Regions from separate parts of the Pseudomonas sp. PHC1 genome, predicted to be linked through region 1. Evidence: predicted binding sites of a transcription regulator. Region 1 holds the regulator's gene; each other region holds the start of a gene.

Region 1 (3,277 bases):
GCATTCGGTCGAAAAATTATCTGGTGCTGGCAACCACCAGCCAGAAACAGGTTCTAACCGCCGCTTATCACAGTTACAAGCGTTGCGGGCTCGCCGGGTGCATCCTGACTAAACTGGATGAAACGGCCAGCCTTGGCGAAGTGCTGAGTCTGGCAATCAGTCACGAACTGCCGGTCGCCTACCTGACCGATGGGCCGCGTATTCCGGATGATCTGCATCTGCCGCGCCGTCATCAACTGGTCAGCCGCGCCGTCAGTGTGCAAATGCAGGAAGAACCCAGCGAAGAAGCCATGGCTGACATGTTCGCTGATATCTACCACAGTCCGACCAAGCAGGTTGGCTGAGGTAATGAACCGTTTTTGTACCTACATCGATGGTCTGCCATGCATTGTTCCGGTTGTGAACGCGCAGCCAGTAATGTGGCCTCCGTCTATGCAAGACAAGGTAAAGAAATAACATGGGCAGCATGCATCCCGTACAGGTGATCGCGGTGACCGGCGGCAAAGGTGGCGTCGGCAAGACTAATGTGTCAGTGAACTTGTCCCTGGCCCTGGCAGAGCTTGGCCGTCGGGTCATGCTGCTGGACGCCGACCTGGGGCTGGCGAACGTCGACGTTCTGCTGGGCCTCACACCCAAACGCACCCTGGCCGACGTGATCGAAGGCCGCTGCGAGCTGCGCGACGTGCTGTTGCAGGGCCCCGGCGGGATCCGCATCGTGCCGGCCGCTTCCGGCACCCAGAGCATGGTTCACCTGAGCCCGGCCCAGCATGCCGGCCTGATTCAGGCGTTCAGTGACATCGGCGACAATCTCGATGTGCTGGTGATTGACACCGCTGCGGGTATTGGTGACTCGGTAGTCAGTTTTGTTCGCGCAGCCCAGGAAGTGTTGCTGGTGGTGTGCGACGAGCCGACCTCGATCACCGACGCCTACGCGCTGATCAAACTGCTGAACCGCGATTACGGCATGAACCGCTTCCGCGTCCTGGCCAACATGGCCCAGAGCCCACAGGAAGGTCGCAATCTGTTCGCCAAGTTGACCAAGGTCACGGATCGCTTCCTCGACGTCGCCCTACAATACGTCGGTGCGGTGCCCTACGACGAAAGCGTGCGCAAGGCGGTGCAGAAGCAGCGTGCGGTCTATGAAGCCTTCCCGCGTTCCAAGTGCGCGCTGGCGTTCAAGGCGATCGCACAGAAGGTCGACACCTGGCCGCTGCCCGCCAACCCGCGTGGCCACCTCGAATTTTTCGTCGAGCGCCTCGTGCAGCAAACGGCAGGACCTGTGCTATGACCGCCAGCGGTATGAATTTCTACAAGAAGTCGGCGCGTGACGCGCAGTACGAGCTGATCGAGCGTTACGCGCCACTGGTCAAACGCATCGCCTACCACTTGCTGGCGCGATTGCCGGCCAGTGTGCAGGTCGAAGACCTGATCCAGGCCGGGATGATCGGCCTGCTCGAAGTCTCGACCAAATACGACGCCAGCAAGGGCGCCAGTTTTGAGACATACGCGGGCATCCGGATCCGCGGTGCGATGCTCGATGAAGTACGCAAGGGGGACTGGGCGCCACGCTCGGTTCACCGCAATACCCGTATGGTCAGCGACGCGATTCGTGCAATTGAAGCTAAAACCGGCCGTGACGCTAAAGATCACGAAGTTGCGGCCGAACTCCAATTGAGTCTCGACGATTACTACGGGATTTTGAACGACACCCTGGGCAGCCGCCTGTTCAGTTTCGACGACCTGTTGCAGGACGGCGAACACGAAGGGCTGCACGAGGATGGCGCCAGTGCTCATCTGGAGCCGTCGCGCGATCTGGAAGACGAACGTTTCCAGGCCGCGCTGGCGGACGCGATTGCCAATTTGCCGGAGCGTGAGCGACTGGTGTTGGCGCTGTACTACGACGAAGAGCTGAACCTCAAGGAGATCGGTGAAGTCCTTGGCGTCAGTGAATCGCGGGTCAGCCAGTTACACAGCCAGTGCGCGGCCCGCTTGCGGGGGCGTTTGGGGGAGTGGCGAGCGCGCTGAAGGCAGTGTGGGGACACTGTGAACGAGGCTGGTGCGGTGGTGAACGGCACCGGTCTTGCTCTGTTGTGCTCCAGACAGTCATCGAGTGTTTTGCCGGATTGATTGAAATGGCGCGTCCAGGTGCTGGGCGCGTTTAAGACTGCTTGGAGGTCGAATTGAACAAAGACATGAAAATCCTCATCGTTGATGACTTCTCAACGATGCGGCGGATCATCAAGAATCTGTTGCGTGATCTGGGGTTCACCAACACGGTCGAGGCCGACGATGGCACCACTGCCATTCCGGTGCTCAACAGCGGCAGCATCGACTTTCTGGTAACGGACTGGAACATGCCCGGCATGACCGGCATCGACCTGCTGCGCCACGTGCGCGCCGATGAAAAGCTCAAGCACCTGCCGGTGCTGATGGTGACTGCTGAAGCCAAGCGCGAGCAGATCATCGAAGCGGCCCAGGCCGGCGTGAACGGCTACGTGGTCAAACCTTTCACGGCTCAGGCGCTGAAAGAAAAAATCGAGAAGATTTTCGAACGCATCGGCTGATGACGCGCGGGGGAGCTATGGAGCATAACGAATCTTCACAGGGCGATTTCGAGTCGACCCTGAAAAAACACGCGGTCGAACTGGTCGAAAGCCTTGAGAAAGGCAAGTTCGGCGACGCGGTGCAACTGATCCATGAGCTCAATCAGACCCGTGACCGTGGCCTGTACCAGGAAGTGGGCAAGCTCACGCGTGAACTGCACAGTGCGATCGTCAATTTCCAGATCGATCCGCACATGCCGCAGGCCGAGGAAGTGTCGCAGATTACCGACGCTACCGAGCGCCTGGGCTACGTGGTCAAACTGACCGAAGCTGCCGCCAACCGCACCATGGATCTGGTGGAAAGCGCGACCCCTGTGGTCAATGGCCTGGCTGACGAAGCCCAGGCCTTGAGCGCCGATTGGGGCCGTTTCATGCGCCGTGAGGTCGGGGCTGAAGAGTTCCGTGAACTGGCGCGCCGGGTCGACGGTTTTCTGGCACGCAGCAGCGCGGACAACCGCGCGGTGTCGAGCAATCTGAACGACATTCTGCTCGCCCAGGATTACCAGGACCTCACCGGCCAGGTGATCAAGCGCGTGACCCAGTTGGTCACCGAAGTCGAAAGCAACCTGCTCAAGCTCGTGCTCATGGCCAGCCAGGTGGACCGCTTTGCGGGCATCGAACATGACCGTGCGGCGATGCTTGCTGAAAAAGATCCACAAAAACATCTCTCGCAG
Region 2 (3,277 bases), on a different contig from region 1:
AACGCGTGCGGTAGCGCACTTGCACCGGCAGAGTCTGCGGCAGGATCGCCAGCAGCTTGTCGGTGTCCTCAAGACGGAACACGCCGGAGAGGCGCAAATCCGCAATGTCCGATGCACAGCTCAGAAAACCCTGACGATACCGGCCGACTTCGCTAAGGAAGTCCCCCAGCCGCATGTTGCGCGTCACGATCAGTCCGTCGACCCAGGCACCGGCGTCCATGTCCAACGGCGGCGCGGGACGTATCTGATGCTGATCGATCAGATAGCTCTGGCCGGCGATGGCCTCCGTCGAGTTGCCAGCGGAATGAATCGCGACCCGGCCACTGGTGACGCTCAGGCGCGTGCAACCCGCTTCCTGGCGCAGAATGAATCGCGCCTTGAACGGTTCGTAACTGCCATGACGACTCTGCACCCGCAGCGGTCGATCAAATGGCGCACCTTCATCGGCCCCGCCACAGGTGACGATGATTTCGCCGTGGGTCAGTTTGATCAGCCGTTGTTGCGCGGTGTAATCGAGGTCCACGCTGCTGGCGGTATTGAGTTCGACCCGCGTGCCGTCCGGCAACTGGAAGCCACGGCGCTCGCCCGTGACGGTGGCGTAGTCGGCGCTCCACGGTTGCCAGGTGGAGGTGTCGCTGGCCAGCCATCCCGCCGAGCCCATCAGCAGCGCGCTGGACAAGAGCTTCAATGCCTGACGTCGACCCAGTCCCTGAGCACTGTTTTCCAGCGTGTTGAACGCCACCTGCGCACCGGGCACGGCGCGCAGATTGTGGGTCAGTTCGGCTTGCAGAGATTGCACCCGTTGCCAGGCCAGTTCGTGATCATGGTGTTCGGCGCGCCATTGTTCGCACTGGTGATTCAGGCGCGGATTGCCATGGTTATTGCGCAGACGCAGGAGCCAGTGAATGGCCTGTCGTACGACCTGCTGCGGTGGCTCGGCGCGACGCCCGAGTGAGAGGTTATCCACCGGCATCAGCTTTCGTACCGCAATACATAGCAGTGAAACAGGGCGTCGGCGACGTAGCGTTCTACCGAGCGCAGGGACAGCCCCATCTGCTCGGCGATCTGCTTGTGCGTCAAACCTTCGCACTGAGCCAGCAGAAATGCCTGACGCACTTTCGGCTTCAAGCCTTCGAGCATGCGCGCAATGCCCTCAAGCAGTTCGATCACCAAGGCGCGGGATTCGGCACTCGGGGTTTCGGCCTCAGGCAAATGGGCGATGGTTTCCAGATACGCGCGTTCGATTTCCTCGCGGCGCCAATGATCGATCACCAGTCCTCGGGCAATCGTGCGCAGGAACGCGCGGGGTGCCTTGAGTTCCAGGCGCTCGGTGCGTTGCAGCAGGCGCACGAAGGTGTCCTGGGCCAGATCCGCCGCGTCGGCGGCATTGCCCAGCCGCGCGCGCAACCAGCCGTTGAGCCAGCCGTGATGACTACTGTAAAGCGCCTGTACTGCAAACTCAGGTGAGGACATGAACGCGACAGCCCGAACGTCACAAATGATAATTAGTCGCATTGTCATCAAGGGTTACAGAATTTGCAACCGGCGCTGCAAAACGGTCATCAAAAAATAACAAGCGAACGCTCTGGCACGCCGTTCGGCGGGAATCTGGTGCAAATGCCGTCCATTTCCCACAACGCCCTAAGTTTTCTCCGATACGTGCCGACAGACTGGTGAGACATGCGTGCACCAAAGTAGAGCAGCCGTCAGAACGCTGCCTGCGCTGTACATGGAATGTTGCATCCGGAACGCATCCCCACTTTTCGCATAAGAAGTCCCCTGAAATGAATCTCAAGTTCAGCCATAAAATCCTGCTGGCCGCCTCGGGCGTCGTGGTCCTGGCGTTCGCGCTGTTCACGTTGTACAACGACTATCTGCAGCGAAACACCATTCGCCAGAACCTCCAGTCCTCGGTCCAGCAGGCCGGTGACCTGACCGCCAGCAGTGTGCAGAACTGGATGAGCGGGCGGATTCTGGTACTGGAAAACCTCGCGCAGAACGTTGCTCATCAAGGCAAGAATGCAGACTTCCCGGGCCTGGTCGATCAACCGGCCTTCACCTCGAACTTCCAGTTCACCTACGTCGGCCAGGCCAACGGTGTGTTCACCCAGCGCCCTGACGCGAAGATGCCGGACGGCTACGACCCGCGTCAGCGTCCCTGGTACAAACAGGCCGTGGCCGCTGACCAGACCATGCTGACCCCGCCGTACATGGCTGCCGTTGGCGGTCTGGTGGTGACCATCGCCATGCCGGTGAAAAAGAACGGCGAGCTGCTCGGCGTAGTGGGCGGTGACCTGAGCCTGGAAACCCTGGTGAAGATCATCAACTCGGTGGACTTCGGTGGCCTGGGCCACGCGTTCCTGGTCAGCGGTGACGGTCAGGTGATCGTCAGCCCGGACAAAGACCAGGTGATGAAGAACCTCAAGGACATCTACCCGAACGCTGGAGTGCGCATCGAGAAGGGCAACCAGAACGTGGTGCTCAACGGCCAGGAACGCATCCTGTCGTTCACTCCGGTCAGCGGTCTGCCGAATGCCGAGTGGTACATCGGTCTGTCGATCGACCGCGACAAGGCCTACGCCGCACTCAGCCAGTTCCGTACTTCGGCAGTGATCGCAATGTTCGTCGCAGTGGGTGCGATTGCGGTCTTCCTGAGCCTGTTGATCACCGTGCTGATGCGTCCGCTGATCACCATGGGCCGTGCGATGCAGGACATCGCCCAGGGTGAAGGCGACCTGACTCGCCGCCTGGTGGTGGAAAGCAAGGACGAGTTCGGCGAACTGGGCAGTTCGTTCAACCAGTTCGTTGAGCGGATTCACGCCTCGATTTCCGAAGTGTCTTCGGCGACCCGCCACGTGCACGACCTGTCGCAACGGGTGATGGCATCGTCCAACGCCTCGATCATCGGTTCCGATGAGCAAAGCGCGCGCACCAACAGCGTGGCGGCGGCGATCAATCAGCTGGGTGCCGCCACCCAGGAAATTGCCCGTAACGCCGCCGATGCTTCGCAACACGCCAGCGGCGCGAGCGAGCAGGCCGATGACGGTCGTCAGGTGGTCGAGCAGACGATTCAAGCCATGACCGAGCTGTCGCAGAAGATCAGCCTGTCGTGCACTCAGATCGAGACCCTGAATGCCAGCACCGACAACATCGGTCATATCCTCGATGTGATCAAAGGCATCTCCCAGCAGACCAACCTGCTGGCGCTCAACGCGGCCATCGAAGCGGCCCGTGCCGGTGAAGCCGGACGCGGTTTCGCAGTGGTGGCGGACGAGGT
Region 3 (3,277 bases), on a different contig from region 1:
TGAACAACTGAAAAACCGTATTCGGCGCGGGCTCTGACATGTCTAGTGTCTAGTCCTGAAACAGGTGTAAACCTTATTCAGGACGAGACACATCACTGTTTCGGCGCAGGCGCCGGTGCAGCAGGCGCCGGGGCTGGCGCCGTGCTGCCCGGTTCAGTCGGTTTCGGCAACGGGTCGTCGAACAGGTTCAGCCGTTCGCGCAACTCGTGGGCCGGTACCGGTTGCTGATCCGCCGGCAAGGCGTTCGGGTCGACCGGGGTAGCCGGAGCCGCGCCGTTCTGACCTTGGTCTGCCGGTGTTGCCGCATCGGCGCCTTGCGCACCTTCGATGGCGGCCTGGGCCTTCTTGGTCAGCACCACGATGTCGATACGGCGATTGACCGGGTTGAACGGGTTCTCCTTGTCGAACAGCGCCGACGAGGCATAACCCACCACGCGCGCCACTTGCGAGTCCGGATAACTGCCCGCCACCAGCGCACGCCGGGCGGCGTTGGCACGGTTGGCCGAGAGCTCCCAGTTGCCGAAGTCGCCGTTGCCCACGTAAGGCTTGGCATCGGTGTGACCGCTGATACTGATCTTGTTCGGCACCGCCTTGATGGTGTCGGCCATGGCCAGCAGGATGTCTTCGAAGTACGGCTTAAGGCGTGCAGAGCCGGAGTCGAACATCGGCCGGTTCTCGGCGTCCATGATCTGGATGCGCAAGCCGTTCGGCGTGATCTCGAACAGGATCTGATCCTTGAACTTCTGCAGCTGCGGGTTCTCGTCGACCTTGTTCTGCAGTTCCTGCAGCAACAGTTCCAGGCGTTCTTTCTCGACCTGCTCGGCCATGCCTTCGACCTGATCGGTATCGATCGTGACCTTGTCCGGCTGCGGCTGCGACTTCACTTCAGGGTTGAGGGTGTTTTCCGGCGCCAGGGTCGGCGTGCCGCCCAGATCGATGATGTAGGGTGTGCCGCTCTCGGAGAAACCGACCGGGTCCTTGAAGTAACCGGCGATGGCGATCTTCTGTTCCGGGGTCGCGGTGGACAGCAGCCACAACACCAGGAAGAACGCCATCATCGCCGTCGCGAAGTCGGCGAAGGCGATCTTCCACGCCCCGCCGTGGTGCCCGCCGGCGATGCGCTTGACGCGCTTGATGATTATCGGCTGGTTATTTTCCATGACTTAGCGACCGCGAACGGCTTGTTCCAGCTCGGCAAAGCTTGGACGGTGAGCCGGGTACAGAACCTTGCGACCGAACTCGACAGCCAGCGACGGCGGCATGCCGGAAGCCGAAGCCACCAGCGAGGCCTTGATGGCTTCGTAGACGTTCAGCTCTTCCTTGGCATCGTGGGCCAGGGAGTGCGCCAGCGGGCCGAAGAAACCGTACGCCGCGAGAATACCGAAGAAGGTACCCACGAGTGCCGCACCTACGTGCAGACCGATGGACTTCTGATCGCCGTCACCCAGAGACGCCATGGTCACCACGATACCCAGTACCGCCGCGACAATACCGAAACCCGGCATGCCGTCGGCAATGCCGTTGACGGCGTGCGACGGGTGCTCCAGTTCTTCTTTCAGGCTGTAAAGCTCCATGTCGAACAGGCCTTCCAGCTCGTGGGGAGCCATGTTGCCGGAGGACATGATGCGCAGGTAATCGCAGATGAACGCGGTCATGCGTTCGTCTTTCAGTACCGCCGGGTACTTGGCGAAAATCGGGCTCGCGGCGGCGTCTTCGATGTCGCCTTCGATGGCCATCATGCCTTCGCGGCGGCTCTTGTTGAGGATCTCGTAGATCAGGCCCAGCACTTCAAGATAGAACGTGTGACTGAAACGCGAACTGAACATGCTCAAGGACTTCTTGAGCACGTGCATCGTCATGTAGCCGGGGTTGGCCTGGAGGAATGCTCCGAGTGCCGCACCGCCGATGATCAGCACCTCGAAGGGCTGGATCAGAGCGGCAATCTTGCCGTGGGAGAGCACGTATCCGCCGAGCACGCTCGCGAATACGACGATGATGCCGATAATTTTAGCCATAGGTAGAAAGGTACTTGTTTAAGTCGGGTTCAAGGTCATATTCGGAAGTTAAAAAATCTCTTCTTCTACTTATCGGCAAAACTGCGCCAGACTATAGCCAGTTCAGGCGAAAAGCCAATTTAGCCCACGCCGGGCGCGTCTACAGTCAGTGAAGATCTCGTCCAGACATGGCTAATGAAACGAACGTCCCACACGCACAACCGACCACACTCGATGGCTGGGTGAAGCTGCTCGACAGCGTTCGCCTGCCGGTGCCGCAAGATGCCCATGACCGGGTGTGCCGGGCGATTCGCGATGACCGCAGATCGCTGCGCGACATCGCCGACCTGATGCAAGACAGTCCGGCACTGGCCCTGAGCATCATCCGGGAGGCCAACCGCCACACCCACGGCAACATGGCCGCACCGGCAGAAAACCTCGAAGTGGCGATCAATCGCCTCGGCCTGGCCCGCACCGAAGAGTTGCTGGCGCGCCTGCCCGCCGAACCTGCCGCACAGATCCCCCAGGCCCTGCGCCAGTTGCAGATGATCAGCCAGCACGCCACGCAACAGGCCAACGGTTTTTTCGCCAGTCGCCTCGCGCGGCTGTGGCAGGACATTCATTGGGGCAGCCTGCTGTTTCTGTCGCCGCTGTGGCCATTGGCGCTGACCTTTCCCAAACTGCTTGAAGAGTGGGAAGTGCGGGTTATCCACAAGGGTGAATCCGCGCGAGTCGTGGAAAAACAGCTGTTCGGCGTGCGTCTGCTGAAAATCGGCGAAGCGCTGGTGCAAGCCTGGCGTTTGCCGATCTGGGTGCAGCAAGGCTATCGGCTGTTGCTGACCGAGCAACGTGAACTGGTCAAGGTCCTGCGCATCGCTCGCGATGTCGATCACCCGCTGCGCCCGCAAAACCGCCTCGACGACGATCCGACCCTGCGCCGCTGGCTCAACCAGCCGGCCAACACCGTGCTGTTGGCCAACGGTCTGGCACTCTCGGCGCAACAGGCCTGGGACTGTCCGCACAGCGAGCGCTGGCAATACCTGACCAGTCTTTACCTGCAAATTTCCATGGATGAAGTGCAACAGCAGTTGCACCAGCAAGCCGCCGTCAGCGCTCGCCATCATTTCATGCCTGACCTCTGGCACCCGGCGGTCTCGCTGCTGTGGCCCTGGGGCACCCGGCGCCTGCCCGCCGGCATGCTGCCGGCCGCGGCGCCGTCCGCTGAAGACCTGACCCAGTGGCGCCGGCAATGCGCCGAGCTGCTGGCGGTGCCAAGCCGTTTC

What was found. Region 1 encodes FliA, which starts transcription of late flagellar genes. Its sites were predicted from a motif close to CTAAAGTTTNNNNNNNNNNNGCCGNTAA; they were not measured.
Region 2: ACKJSM_RS16490 (methyl-accepting chemotaxis protein) is a predicted target of FliA. The motif match lies at 1,642-1,669, and genes of this name have one in related genera.
Region 3: motA (flagellar motor stator protein MotA) is a predicted target of FliA. The motif match lies at 2,085-2,112, and genes of this name have one in related genera.

The regions. Positions count from the first base shown of each region.
Region 1 is NZ_JBJXHJ010000010.1:66,862-70,138, reverse strand. It holds gene flhF (flagellar biosynthesis protein FlhF) at 1-344, shown strand, start outside; gene fleN (flagellar synthesis regulator FleN) at 458-1,288, shown strand; gene fliA (RNA polymerase sigma factor FliA) at 1,285-2,025, shown strand; gene ACKJSM_RS15385 (chemotaxis response regulator CheY) at 2,193-2,564, shown strand; gene ACKJSM_RS15380 (protein phosphatase CheZ) at 2,582-3,277, shown strand, end outside.
Region 2 is NZ_JBJXHJ010000011.1:158,914-162,190, reverse strand. It holds gene ACKJSM_RS16500 (FecR domain-containing protein) at 1-973, opposite strand, end outside; gene ACKJSM_RS16495 (sigma-70 family RNA polymerase sigma factor) at 973-1,473, opposite strand; gene ACKJSM_RS16490 (methyl-accepting chemotaxis protein) at 1,785-3,277, shown strand, end outside.
Region 3 is NZ_JBJXHJ010000003.1:242,427-245,703, reverse strand. It holds gene ACKJSM_RS06130 (toll/interleukin-1 receptor domain-containing protein) at 1-37, shown strand, start outside; gene motB (flagellar motor protein MotB) at 93-1,160, opposite strand; gene motA (flagellar motor stator protein MotA) at 1,164-2,015, opposite strand; gene ACKJSM_RS06115 (HDOD domain-containing protein) at 2,183-3,277, shown strand, end outside.